One region of the Psychrilyobacter atlanticus DSM 19335 genome, then DNA from elsewhere that is predicted to be linked to it. Evidence: riboswitches for the same ligand, from Rfam matches in the RefSeq annotation. Region 1 holds a riboswitch; each other region holds the start of a gene.
The links. Region 1 has a riboswitch for cyclic di-GMP ahead of K337_RS20130 (DUF7507 domain-containing protein). Riboswitches for the same ligand answer to the same signal wherever they lie in the genome.
Positions count from the first base shown of each region.

Region 2: another riboswitch for cyclic di-GMP. It lies ahead of K337_RS0115130 (DUF11 domain-containing protein); the one in region 1 lies ahead of K337_RS20130 (DUF7507 domain-containing protein).
Region 3: another riboswitch for cyclic di-GMP. It lies ahead of K337_RS0114170 (HD domain-containing phosphohydrolase); the one in region 1 lies ahead of K337_RS20130 (DUF7507 domain-containing protein).

Region 1 is NZ_KE384548.1:964,978-969,734, forward strand. It holds partial or broken gene K337_RS20130 (DUF7507 domain-containing protein) at 1-2,355, opposite strand, end outside; cyclic di-GMP riboswitch class I at 2,499-2,574, opposite strand; cyclic di-GMP riboswitch class I at 2,667-2,742, opposite strand; gene K337_RS0116475 (NusG domain II-containing protein) at 2,888-3,262, opposite strand; gene K337_RS0116480 (phosphatidylserine decarboxylase) at 3,264-4,148, opposite strand; gene K337_RS0116485 (fimbrial biogenesis chaperone) at 4,600-4,757, shown strand, end outside.
Region 2 is NZ_KE384548.1:700,919-705,675, forward strand. It holds gene K337_RS0115130 (DUF11 domain-containing protein) at 1-1,997, opposite strand, end outside; cyclic di-GMP riboswitch class I at 2,109-2,184, opposite strand; gene K337_RS0115135 (Crp/Fnr family transcriptional regulator) at 2,231-2,872, opposite strand; gene K337_RS0115140 (flavodoxin family protein) at 3,375-3,869, opposite strand; gene K337_RS18750 (YbaY family lipoprotein) at 3,902-4,291, opposite strand; gene K337_RS19405 (OmpA family protein) at 4,305-4,757, opposite strand, start outside.
Region 3 is NZ_KE384548.1:491,583-496,339, forward strand. It holds gene K337_RS0114150 (hypothetical protein) at 586-891, opposite strand; gene K337_RS19970 (hypothetical protein) at 907-1,050, opposite strand; gene K337_RS0114160 (ATP-binding protein) at 1,237-1,560, shown strand; gene K337_RS0114165 (HD domain-containing protein) at 1,735-2,322, opposite strand; cyclic di-GMP riboswitch class I at 2,644-2,729, shown strand; gene K337_RS0114170 (HD domain-containing phosphohydrolase) at 2,829-4,757, shown strand, end outside.

The DNA of each region.
Region 1 (4,757 bases):
TGTCTTCGTAATATTTGAATCTTTCGTTGTACCTCCATATGATACCGTTGCCATATTATCTATTGTTTCTCCCGGTACTGTATTTAATGGATATATTGCTTTCAATTCAAAACTTACTGTTACTGATTTTCCTGCTTCTATTTCCGGTAATGTTACTCCGGTTTTTATGTTTCCTGTTGCTCCTACTAAATTCGTCGCTGTCTGTCCATCAAAGAACTTTGAGTCTAATAGGTCTGTTAATACTGCGCCTACTACTTTTACACTTGAATTATTCGTTACCTTTATTGCATATGTTAATTTCTCATCTGCTTCGGCTACATCATTCGTATTTGCATCTGTTACTGTTTTTTCTACTAATAAATTTATAATAGATAAACCCTTTACTGTTGCTGGTTCTGTTATAGGTGTTAATACTTTACTGTCAATAGTATTCGCATTAAATGTCGCAGGATATACTATCGTTCCAGCATTTAAATCATCTTGCGTTACTGTATGTGTTACTTCTGCTACTGCTTTTTCTCCCGGTAACAATACTGTTTTTGTTGGATCAATTAATTTAATCCCACCTGTATTGTCTTTATCTGTAATCTTAATATCTTTTAAAGTACCTGTACCAGTATTTTCTAGTGTCACTGTATAAGTTACAACATCTCCTACTTTGCTATATTCAGTAACAACTGATTTATCATCTTTATCTGTGATCGTTGGTGTATTACTTACTTTAAACTTATACGTTGCTGGAATTCCAGTAGCTATAGCTGTCGCACTCTTTCCTATTACGTTTCCATCTGGTTTTACAGCTCTAAAGTTTGCAGTATTTATTACCTTTCCATTATCCACATCATCTTGAGTTACTATATATTCTCCAGTTCCTATAGCTATTTCTCCATCTTCTTCTCCCTGTTTTGGTGGTAAAAGTATTGTTTTGTCCAATTGAACACCTGGTACCTTTAAATCTGAGATAGATACATCTTTTAATGTTTGAGTTCCCGTATTGGTTATACTGAATTTATATACAATTATATCTCCTGCTTTTGTATAGTTTTCTTTTGTCTTTGTATAGTCTTCTCCATCCTTTATATGATCTATTCTTTTAGTTACTTCCAATCCCTCAACTATATTTGCGTATACTGTTGCTTCTGCAGCTGCATAAAGATATTCTTTAGGGTCGCTGCCTTTTTTTGTCGCCTCTACCGCTGCAGTTCTTACTATACTCCCTTTATCTATATCGCCTTGTGTTATACTTCCTTCTATACTCGAATCAAGAACTGTTTTAGTTCCATATGTTACAACACTCTGACCAGCTTTAAGTTCGTCCCATGTGCTTTGTACAAGTCCGATATCAGATTCTCCTGCATTATCTGATATATCTATACCATCCTTCAATTTGATATTGGTAAGAGTTTCCCCCCCTGTATTTGTTATTGTTATTTTATATTTAACGGTATCTCCTAATTTATAGTTATTTCCACTAACAACCTCTTTCTTTATGTCTAATTTATAATCATTTGTCGGTATAGTTCCTCTGACTATAGGGTTACGAAATTTATGTTCATTCATCCATTGCCCTGTTGATGAAGTAAATCCAAAATAAACGTATCTCCCTCCTAAATATTCCCCTACAATATCTCCAAAGTAAGTATCTGTATAAGTTTTTATTCCATCCCTAAAAGTATATTTAAATGTTTTAGACGAAGCATCCCAATCAAAGGTAACCTTATGCCACTCTCCATCTTCCATTTCATCTATTTCTTTATAAGATGTTCCACCTTTAATTCCAGAATTTCTAGTAGTTCCAATTTCTCCCTCAGCTATAAAAGCAATATGGTCCTTTATTAAATCCCCCATTATATCACTAGGGCATTGTGGGTCATAATTAGGATTTGTATAAGTATCAAATTTAACTCCAAAGGATTTTTCAAATTTTCCTCCTAAGTCGTTTCTACCACCATAACCTATATTTTGTCCATTTCTAGCATAGTTCATATCTTTATAATCCGAAGATTTAAAAGCAAAGGCCATTCCATCTGCTCCTATATCAATGTTTCCATTTACATCAACATATGATGAATCCGTACTACGGTTGGGATATTGAGTCTCATAATCTTTAAGACTCATCGTTTTCCTGTTCCCCAAATATATCTCATATTCAAAATGAAAATCTTCATTTAAATCAAACATATTCCGTGACCAGACTGCACCGACTTTATACCCTTCATCAGGGGTTATCCTTACCTCACTTCCACTTTTTACCGCATCTTCATAGTATAGAAAATTACTGTAGTTTCCATTAACCTCTTTCCCCCATAATGACATTGATATAACTAATAAAAACAATAAAACTATTTTCTTCATCTTTCCTTCTCCCCTAGTAAACTTAATATTTTATTCTATATCTATTTTAAATTCATAATTCCAAAGATTAAAAAATCCTTAATGTAACCTAAAAAATAAGCTAACAACCGTTATTTTATATAAAAAAATACAGATCCCGTAAGATCTGCAACTGGCTGCCATTTTAAAGGCCCTTTAGTTTTGCGTCACAGGATTTCTCCTGTTTTGCCAAAAATTATATTTTTTATTCTTTAAAAATTAAAAATTCCTTAAACAACCTAAAAATAAGCTAACAACTGTTTTTTTTCATAAAAAAATACAGATCTCGTAAGATCTGCAACTGGCTGCCATTTTAAAGGCCCTTTAGTTTTGCGTCACAGAGTTTCCTCTGCTTTGCCAAAAATGATATTTTTTATTTTTCCACCTAATAGGATAACATTTTCTATATATATTTTCAAGATTTTTATGAAAAATGTATGTATTATTTAGAAATAAAAAAAATGAATTCTATATTTTATAGAACTCATTCTTTTCATTATATTTTAAACAGTCTCTATCGCAGGATAAAATCCACCTCATCCTCTTCTTTTCCTACTATCTTTATTAAAAGTTTATCCGGAACTCCTATAATAGTCTGCCCAGATCTCTCTATCCACCCCTGCTTGACACATAACTTCCTCGGTGAATACGAAGAAGTTACCCTTATCTTATTATCTTTTAATTTTATTCCTACTCCTCCAATATCTGTATCAACATAGAATTCCTTCTCTGCTTTTTGGAGTTTATATGTGTATTTCAATTGATTATTTACATATATTTCAGCTCTCTCTGCCTTAGTTTCCTTAATTTTATGGACATTCATGCCTAAAGTCAAAAAAATCCCTATGATCAATCCATAGATTATCAGATCTCCCCTTTTAAAATACATCTTATTCTCCTATTTTTTCACCCATATAAACCTTAGTTTCATAGCCATTTTTTGTATTCTTTAAAATATCATCATCTATCCTAACCTTACCTTTTTCAAACAACAACAGTACCGAAGATCCACCAAAGGTAAAGTACCCCTTTTCCTCTCCTTTTTTTATATCGCTATTAGGAGTATAGGTCTGTTCAATTCCTCCTACCATGGTAGCTCCTATCTCTGAAATCAAAATATCCCCATATTCACTGGTTTTCAGTGTAGTCAATTCTCTCTTATTTTCACAGAATACTCCAAAATTATCTTTTATTGCATAGGGGGATACAGAATAATAATATCCATCTATTTTATTTCTACTGCCAATTTCTCCAGCAGCAGGAAAATGATATCTATGATAATCTGCAGGGGCTAACCTTACAACTATCATACTTCCACCCCTGTATTTTTCCCACAACTCTTTATTATTCAGATATTTTTCTAAACAAAATTCAGTCCCTTTCACAAAGAATTTATCCCAATCATTGATCTCTTGAAATCCTATTGCCTTTCCATCAGCAGGAGAAACCAATCCATCCTCTATTTTTCTTGCATTGGGCTTTAGCTTTCTGTAAAAAAAATCATTAAATGAAGTAAATTCTCCTACTTTCTTTTGAGATTCACTCATATCTATATGATTATCCCTCACAAAATCTTCTATCTTATTGATTGAAGTTTTTTGATCCATCAATTTCCCATAAAAAGAAGACAAACATTTTCTCTTTACCAGCAATTCCAAAGGTAGTTTCCCAAATGGATTATGGTATAAAAATTTTAAAAAACTTTCTCCCGGGACATTTTCAACCAATATCTTATTTGTTTTTCTATCTATATATTCAATCTTATCTAATTTCATATTTTATCTCTCCTATCAACTCTTAGTTTTTAATGGTTATCTCATATATTATATCATAAAAACACATGTATTTAAAAAATATTACATTTCATATGAATTTTATAGTGATCTTTATCTTTTTTATTTTTAAATAACTTATATTATCAAATTCAATTCAATATTTAAAAGATTATTTAATCAATTTTATGTTTTTTAACCAAATAAAAATTCATTTTTTCAGAGCCAATTTAAACCTAAAAAAATATAATATAGACTATAAAGTCAATACGTTATATAAATATTTTTTTTACTCCCTGTAATTTTTTCTTTAATTATATTAAAAAATATAATTACATTTTTATATTATTTTATCATTGCTTTATTCTTACAAAAATGTTACAATCTTTTGTAAAAACTTAAATTTCAATTAAAAAATAATTAAAAAAACTAACTTAAATAGGGGGAATCATTTATGAAAAAAATAATAGTAAGTCTATTAGTAGGTTTAACTGTCTCAGCCAATGTCTTTGCCATATCAATATCACCTAAGATAATCGAAGCTAAATTAGTTAATCAAGAAGTATTCAAGGAAATCAGGGTAAAAAATGATACCAATACTCCAAAGAGATA
Region 2 (4,757 bases), 260 kb from region 1:
GTTCCATTAATTGAACTAGTAGGATCAACTGTTGTAAGTGTCCAACTTTCAAAGGCAGAGCCTCTAATAGTTTGACCATAGGTAGGGCTATTAATATTAATATCTAAAAGATCCGTTTCTATATTAGTTATAGTATCCTTCAGATTAAAATTATTGATGAAATGAGCTGTATCAGTATTTGTCACAAGAATATCATAAGTTATTTCATCACCAGGTCTATATTCTTTTTGAGATATAGGATCAATTTTTTTAGTGATTTCTACTCCACTTTCCTCTCCTAATTTCTTAGGTGTAGTAATAGCATTAGCAGTCTTAGGAAAATCACTATCTCCACTAGGTGAAGTTACTACTACTTCATTATTTATATCTCCTATGGCACTAGGATTAGTCGGAATTATTATTTTATATTTCAAATATTCCCCAGGTGCAATATAAACCCTATCAGTTAAATCTTTATTACTTTGTTGGGAACCAAGAGTATAGTTTTTAGAGCTACTATTATCTCCAATGTATATAAGCTCAATAATTCCTATTCCAAAGGGATTTCCACTAGTAATGTCAGTAGAATCAAAATAATTTGTATTTTCATTAGCTAGTAAAGTTTTAACCTCGCTTAAAAGGTCTTCGACTATATATTCCTCTCCATATCCTCCACCATTATTTTCTATTTTTATAGTATAGGTCAAACTATCCTCTGGAAGGTAATCCTTGGTTTTATCTACTTTTTTTGTTACTACTATATTAGCTTTTCCAGGATCAACAACAACTTCATTACTAGTTTTAGTGTTGTTATCTCTAGTAGTTTCAATAATCGTAGCTGTATTTCTTATTTCTCCTATAATATTATTATTAATTTTAGCAGAAATAGTATACTCTACCCATCCATTAGGAGCTAACTCAGCTGAAGTAGCTACTAAATCTCCATTAAGTGGGTTACTAGATAGACCAGAGTGAGAACCTGAACTTACGTTGGCACTAACGGTAGTATTAGACATATCAAAGGCTAATCCATCACTTCCTGCTGTTGTATTAGCTACAATAGTAGATAAAAGATCTGTAATATCTAAACCTTTTACCTTGTTTGTTTTATTATTTTCTAGTCTTAAAGTATATATAAGCGGTTCCCCTAAGGTGTACTTTGATTTATTGACACTTTTAAAAATACTATAATCATAAAGTATCCTTGTATGAGTGACTGTAGCTACTTTATCTGTTCCAGCTATTGTAGCTTTAGCTTTATTTACAATAGGGTAAGATTGAGTATTATTAACTGTACCAGTAAGGGTATAGACTATGCTTCCATTTGGTCCTATTATTGCATCTGGAATATCTAGTTCCATACTCGGTAGGTTACCATCTGAAACTTTTGAATCTGTTCCTATACCACTGGTAGACACTACAAGATCTACATTACTAAACCCCAAACTAGACAGATCATCTAAAATTTTAATATCTTTAACTGTTTTATTACTGCTATTAGTTAATTTAATCTTATATTCTATTTTCTCCCCATTGTCATATTCAGTTGTTGGAGAAGTTTTACTTAAACCAATGGCAGCACCTTGATCTAATTCTTTTACAACTACATTAGAACTTTCAGAAATTCCTGCACCCATGACTTTAGAAATATTAGTAATATCTCCATTAGCATCAATGTCTAATTCAACCTCCAAAGTATATTCTATATAACTATTTGCTCCCACAGTAACATCTGAAGCATTAAATTTTTTATTATTAAAACTATAAGTTTTACTGCTACTGCCTATTCCTTCATCTACAGACACAGATTTTTCTATAAGAGGTAAACTACTCATATCATCATTTACTGTTAAATTTCTTACTTCTACAAAATCATTATTTTCTATCCTTATAGTATAGGTGAAAACTTCTCCAGGTATATATTCTGATATACTTGCGTCTTTATTTATAGTTATTGCCCCTAAAGCATACGCTGTTGTTATTAAAAATAACATAATTTTAAGCAACTTTCTTTTCACTTCTATTTCCCTCCTAAATAAATTTAAAATATATATTATATTTCCCTTCTTACTTAACTCTTTCTAACTTTATTCAGTTCAAAATCTCAAAAAAATACAGATCTAAAAAAGATCTGTAACTGGCTGCCATTTTAGAGGCCCTATAGTTTTGCGTCACAAGATTTCCCTTGGTTTGCCAATGAGTTTAAAATATATTTGATTGAGAGATCCATTTAATTTATTCTAAAAGCCTATCAATGTAAATAATCTATATAAAATTCCTTTAATCTTTCGTAATTTAATATTTTTATGCTATTTTTAGATTTTTCAATTATGCCGTCCTTTAAAAATTTATTTATAGTAGAATAAAATCCATTCCCACTGATGTTTAAGCCTTTTATTACTTCATTATAATTTTCAATATATATATATCCCTCTTTTGACTTTTTTATTAAATAATAAGCTATAATTCCTTTGTTCCCTGAAAAACTCCTTATAGTCATTACTTCTACAGTTTCTACCCACCGTTTAGAAGTTATATTTAGAATATAATTACTAAACTTTACACTTTCCTCTAACAACCTTTTAACCATGTTAACATCTAATTTTATAGCTTTTAAAGTGTTTGTTGTAACTACTGCATCTCCCGCCCCTACTCCATTCAAAAACTTCATTATTCCTATAATATAACCTTCTGAAAGAATAGAAGCCGAAGCCAACCTTATTTTTTCTAAATTTTTAAAAAATCTAGCTTCTCCTTCTAATATAAAATAAAATTTTTCTTCTTCTTCAATCAAAGTTATAATTTCATTTTTTTTATAAATTTTTACTTTAAAATTTTTCCTTTCTTCAACGGTTAATAAGTTATAAAATGGAAATTTTTCTTTATCTTTCATAATTTCAACTTTTAATACTTATTAGTTTACAGTGTTTTTTTTCTTTCGCCCCTCAATCCATTATAATTTTTGAAATAAATAAAAATCCTCTCCTTATTTTGTAATTTAATCTTATTTATAATAACAATTTTTCTATTTTCTATCCCTACCTATAGAGATTGTTTTTTGATGATTTATATGTTATAATTATATTTTTGTTTTCCTTTTCTTCCTATCGCTATACTGATATAAATTAAATATTTTTTAGAATGCACTTCCCAATGTACTTTAACTTTGTTTACACTCGTAGTATTAAATCTTTATCAAAAACCCACGGAATAAATACTTTTATTTAGTATCCTACTCCATGGGTTATAATTTAAATTAGTAATCTATCTAAAACTTCCTATTTGAAAAACAAACTGCATCAACTAAAACACTAAGGTATAAATTCCTAAATATTATATATCATAGTATTTTTAATAATTTTAAGTGATATTTTATTGATTTTAAACTTTAAAAACTATACTAACATTTTAAAGTAGTTATAAGCATTTTCAAAATCTTTTTCATCTGGATGTTTAGCAGCTTCTTTCCATCTTTGGACATTCCCTTTGCTAGCTGAGAGTGGATTTTCAGCCGGAAGCTCTGACATCCAGGAAATTAATTTAGGATCAATTGCACCCTGGCAGTGGAAGTTTCCAATGAGGGTATTTTTATTATCCAGGAACAATTTATCTATATTTTTTATGCAGTCATTTGCATGATCAGAATTTGGATAAGCACCCAATGTAAAGAAATAAGCTATTTTTTTCTCTTTTATAGTTTCTATGAATTTAAGAGCCTTTGCATCTGCGGTCCCCTTATCAATCCATGTCCCGACAATAATAAGATCATAATCAAGATTATCTATATCTTTGATGTCACTAATTTCTCCTTTAGGAAAAGCCTTTAAAATAGACTCCGCGACCTTCTTGGTGTTTCCTGTTTTACTTGAATAAGCAATTAGTGTTTTCATTGTTACCTCCGTTATGTTTTAAATTTGATGATTTATTTTGTTTTTTTCAATATAATTACCTTTTCATCTTCTTTAAAAGGATCATATGAATCTGTCGATGTAAAAAGTAACTTTTCGTCTTTCATAATCTTAACTCTTACGTTGTATCTATGGTTTTGAATAATATCTTTTTCAGGAAAATCAATTGTTAGTTTATAAGGTAAATTCCCTGCCGGTATCTCTTGTTTTGCTATTTCAATACTAGGTGCATCTGCTTTAGAAACATCTTCTAGTATTGCTATAACTTTGGCTCCAGGTAATAACGCTATCCTCTCACGGTAAGTTGCAGTTATATTTATACTTGATTTTTTTTCTTTATCTAAATTGGAATTACAACTTACTAATGTTAAAATAGATAAAACTATTAATATTATTTTTTTCATTGTTCCTCCTATACTATTTAGCTATAAAATTAACTTCTATTCTTCTATTAGTTTTTCTTTTATTGAGAGTAGAGTTATCAGTTAAAAAATTAGTTTCTCCTAATCCTTCTGATATAACTTCAATATTTTCATTATTGATTCCTTCTCTTATTGCTTCAGCAGCTTTATCTGCTCTTTTTTTAGAAATTCTTAAATTAGCTGCTTCTGATCCTGTATTATCTGTATAAGCCCTAACTGTAAGAGTCCCAGACTCTTCGGATAAATCACTAGCAATATTTTCTAAAAATTCTTGATTGACATTCATAGGTTTGTTTTTATCCATAGAATAACCATCGGCAACAATCACGTTATTATATTTTTTTAGGATTTCGGTTCTTTCATTTTCTTTAGCAATATTTTCAGTCTCTAAAGCAGCCGCTTCTTCCTTTGTTTTATTTTCTGCAGCTATTTTAGCAGTTTCCTCAGC
Region 3 (4,757 bases), 470 kb from region 1:
GTAAAATACTAATAATTGATCTTTATCATAGGTTATAACCTATGATTGTAAAAAAAATAAACATAATTAGGATAAAAGTACAGACGCTTCGTAAGTTCTCATAGTGATTATTTGACTAACAAAATCACAAAGGTATCTTCTCCTATGAGACTAAAAGAGGTAGTGTTTATTTTAAATCTGGAAGAGATTGGAAGAAGGTAGCCACCGGATCTATTGTCTACGGCTATATAATTTATGAATTATTCTAAGAAAAATAAAAATTGAGGTGATTATAATGGAATATATAGCAAATTTAAGAGTGGATCTAAAAGAAATAAAAATAATCAGGGCATTGATAGAGGTTGAGATAAATAATTAGTTTTTAAAACAATTATTAAAGAAAATACAACTTGGAGAGATCAATATTTTAGAAGACTCATTAGAAATTTGATATTTTGATAAAAAAAGGAAGTAGTAACCTTTTTAGTTAATACTTCCTTTTTATTTCTTTAATTATCAGAAAAATGATTTTGTAACATTTTATTCTGTTGTGTTTATTTATATTATTGAAGTTATTTTAAACTTTTGTAATACTTCAAAAGTAATTTAATAATAACCACTTTTTACCCATTTTTTATTTTCATCATTAGCATTATAGAATGATAATAATTCTCTGTGAGCATTAATGTAGGCCTCTTTTTTAGAATTAGCTATACATAAAGAGCTCACATAAGGTGCTGCTTGTTCACTACCCTGATAGTGATGAGAACATGAATGATGATATCTTCCATATTCATCTTTTTCAATTTTCACCCCTATTCTTTGAGTATCAATATATACAATAAACTCTTCAATAAATTTATAACTTTGTACAGTTTCTTTGTCACTAAATATTTCTAAAAATTCTTTCATTACTTCCCCCTTTCCTTATTTTTTAATAAATCCATTTTTTTCCAATAATTCATAAAGATTTTTATGCGTCATATGATTAATATTTCCTAATAGACATTCTTTTTCTATAAATTCTTTGACTTCAGAACAATAAAAAAACTCCCAATCACTTTTAGACATTTTTATATCTCCTTTTATATATATTTTTGCAATAATAAGAGTTTAGCTTAAGTTTTAGTTTATTCAAAATTTAGTTTTTTTTAATTTTTATAAGGTGTAATTAAAAGAGAGTTTCGGAGCTTCTAAGGAGCATTTATTAATTCAATAATTCATGCTAACTTTGAGGTAGAACAGCCAATTAAAGTAATTAAATATCCTAATTACTTTCAATTTGAAAATCTGGGGACCTTGATAATTTCCAAGGGAGACTTTTTCGAAGGAGAACATTCTGATCTAAGAAATCATATTATTCAAGAAATTTTTAGATACTTAAATTTATGCGAAAGAGATGGCAACGTGATTCCTAAGATCTTAAAAACTGTAAAAGATTATTCATATAAGCATCCAGACATTAAGGAAGATAAAGATCCATTAAGGATAATACTTGAAAATTTAAATTACTATAAGTTAAAAGGTTATATATATTCGACTAAAAAAGAATGTGGAGATAGTTTCTCTGAAAAAATATAGATATTATAGAGCGGTGGGAATCAATTTTATTTGACGAGGAGTTGGTCGGTTATTACTTTGCAGAGATCATTGATTTTCAGAGGATACCTCATATTTTTAGAGATTATTTTGATTATGAGACCTATGAAATATTAGAGAGTCTATCTTATTTCATAGAGATAGCCCCATAGGGGGCTATTTTTTAGTTTTTATTATTCCCCTTGCTCTGTATTTTTCAAGCTCAGGAAGTATATATTTTTCAAATAATTCAGGTACATAAAGTTTTAAAAAATTTACTCTACCTAAAACTTGATCCATAGTTGCTTCAAATTTTTTCCAAGTGTGCCCATCAGAAGTCAAGTTTTGCATAAACCCTTGGTATCTATCACAGACATTAGCATATTTTGCTTCACTTGTTTCGCAATCTTCAAATTCTAACCATAGATCTAAAAATTCTTTTCTTTGATCTTCCGGTAAAATAGAAAATAATTGTTTTGCTGCTTGAGTTTCTTCTTTTCTCTTATCTGGTCTTTCTACACCATAAACAGGAGTATCTCCAGCATATATTTCTATTAAATCATGGATTAATATCATTTTTAGTGATTTTTCTAAATCTACTTTTTCTATAAAATATTCTTTCAATGTTAGAGCTACCATAGCCATATGCCAACTATGCTCTGCATCATTCTCTCTTCTTTTATTAAGAGCTAGAGATTCTCTAAAAATATCTTTTACCTTGTCAATTTCATGTAAAAAATCCATTTGCTGTTTTATTCGCTTCATTTATATTCCTCCTATATCTTTATTTTTCTTATTGTACCACATATAGTCTACATATTTTCATTAAGTAGTATCAATTGACTATCCCCCTCTAAAGCGGTAGCGTTCGAAGAGGATACTCATATGGGGGATTAAGCTCGTTCGCTCTCCCTCGGAGTATGGCAGAGATAAATAGTCTCAGACCCCTCTTTAAAAGAAAATCTTAAATTGTAATGAAATTTTAATATTATAATGAAATATTCAACATTAAAATGAATTAATTTGGAGTTTAATCTCAAACTTGATACAATTAGTTCAGTATATTTTAAATTAAAAACTAAATAATTATGAAAAAGGCAAAACAGAAGAAATTCTGTGACGCAAAACTAGAGGGTCTACGTTTATATTAGATATGACAGCCAGTTACCAAAACTTTTTTCGAGAGTCACTATCTGTAGAATGCAGTGTAGTCTCTTTTTTATTTGATTTTTATTTGATATAAAATTATTTTAATAAATTAAGGAGGTTTTATGAAAAAATTTATATGGATATTTTTATTCGTTTTTTCCATCTCAGCTTTTGGTAAAAAGTTAATTACTGTTCCGCTGACTTCAGAAGAAAAAGAATGGATTAAATCTATAAAAAAAGATAAGATTAAAATCTATTTGGACAGCGATTTGGGAATATTGAATTATTCAGTTAAGGGAAAATACGATGGTATTTATCTTGAACTCATTAAAATTTTAGAAAATAGTACAGGAATGGAGTTTGAAATAATAAAAAAAGATGAAAACGAGTTTGAAGCGGAAATAAATTCAGGAACCCTTGATATAGTAATGGGAGTAGAGGATTATAAAAGGAACCGCGGTGATTATTATTATTTAGAAAAACCGATTACATTAAATGGAGTTTTTCTGACCAGAAAAGATTACCCCATTACTGACTCCAATACAGATTTATCTGGAAAAATTGTAGTTTATTTACATAATGACCAGATTGTAAATAAAGTTATAAACAAATATGGGAACAGGGTAGTGGTTGTTCAAAAACCTAATTTTAAGGAAGCGGTCCAGAGTCTTCTTTCTAGAGAAGCAGATATATATGTTGATGACCTTGAAGATACTTTAAAATACCTTCTAAAAAATAATGTTCCTGAGATTAAAATCAACTATTCATCTTCCTCCTTGGAAACAGACTATTATATCGGTGGTCTTTATAAGTATAAACCTTTGATAGATATAATAGGCAGGATATCTGATACCTTTGATTTGACCAATAAAGCTGTCTATAAAGAAGTCTTAGATTATACAAAGGATCATCTTGAAATATCCAAAGAGATAGAAAATTACCTGAAAAAAAATAAAACTTTAAAAGTCCTTCTTCCAAAAAATATAAATGCTTATCCAATATATTACAGAGATAGTTCGGGAAAACATAACGGATTTCTTTTGAACTATTTTTATGAGATTGAACAAATTTTTGGGATTAAAATGTTATTTGAAGAATCTGATTCCATGGAAGGATTTCATATCAACCCATACGTTGCAGCCATAAATGGGAAAGATATAAATAATAATAATGATTTTCTTACCACAGATCCTTATCTACACTTTCAATTTCATATTTTCAACAGGGAAGAACGCGGCTATATATCCAACCTTGAATCTTTAAAAAAATACAAGATAGCAGCGAGGAAAGGAAGTTTAGAAGAAACTTATCTTCTAAAGAAAGGATTAGAAAAAAATCTTGTTTTATTTGATACAGATAGAGATGTTATAGAGTCTTTAGACCAGGGAGCTGTCGATGTTATAATAGGCAGAGTACGAAAAGTTCATTATTTACTGAAAAAATATAATATACAGAGTATAAAAACTACTGGAATTATTTCAGACAAAATAAGCCTTAAATTTGGTATCCCTAAAGACAATGAAGTTCTTTATTTTTTAATAAATTCATATACAAAGGATTTTTTCTCCAGTATAGAATCCAGAAAAAATAATTTTTTAGAAAGAAAAATTAAAGTTATAAAAGATTTTAAAATTTCAATAATTATAACTTTAATTTCAGCATTAGGATTTTTGGCAGTGTATATTCATTTAAAAAAATTTAAGGCACTCTATTCAAAATTAACCAATATAACTCTGGGAATGGTAGAAGCACTGGAAAACGCCAACACATATAATGACGAAGATACCGGAGATCATGTAAAGAGGATAAGCAGGTATTCTGAATTTATAGCATATGAAATGAAACTATCTAATAAATTTATAAAGGAGATAGGTCTTTATGCCTCCCTGCATGATATAGGTAAGATAGGTATATCCGATGCCATTCTAAAGAAACCTGGAAAATTAACAGAAGAAGAATTTGAAACTATGAAAACACATGCAGAGATAGGGTATAATATGATAAAGGATTTAGAGGTAAGTGAAGTGGCTCTAAATATTATAAGGTACCAC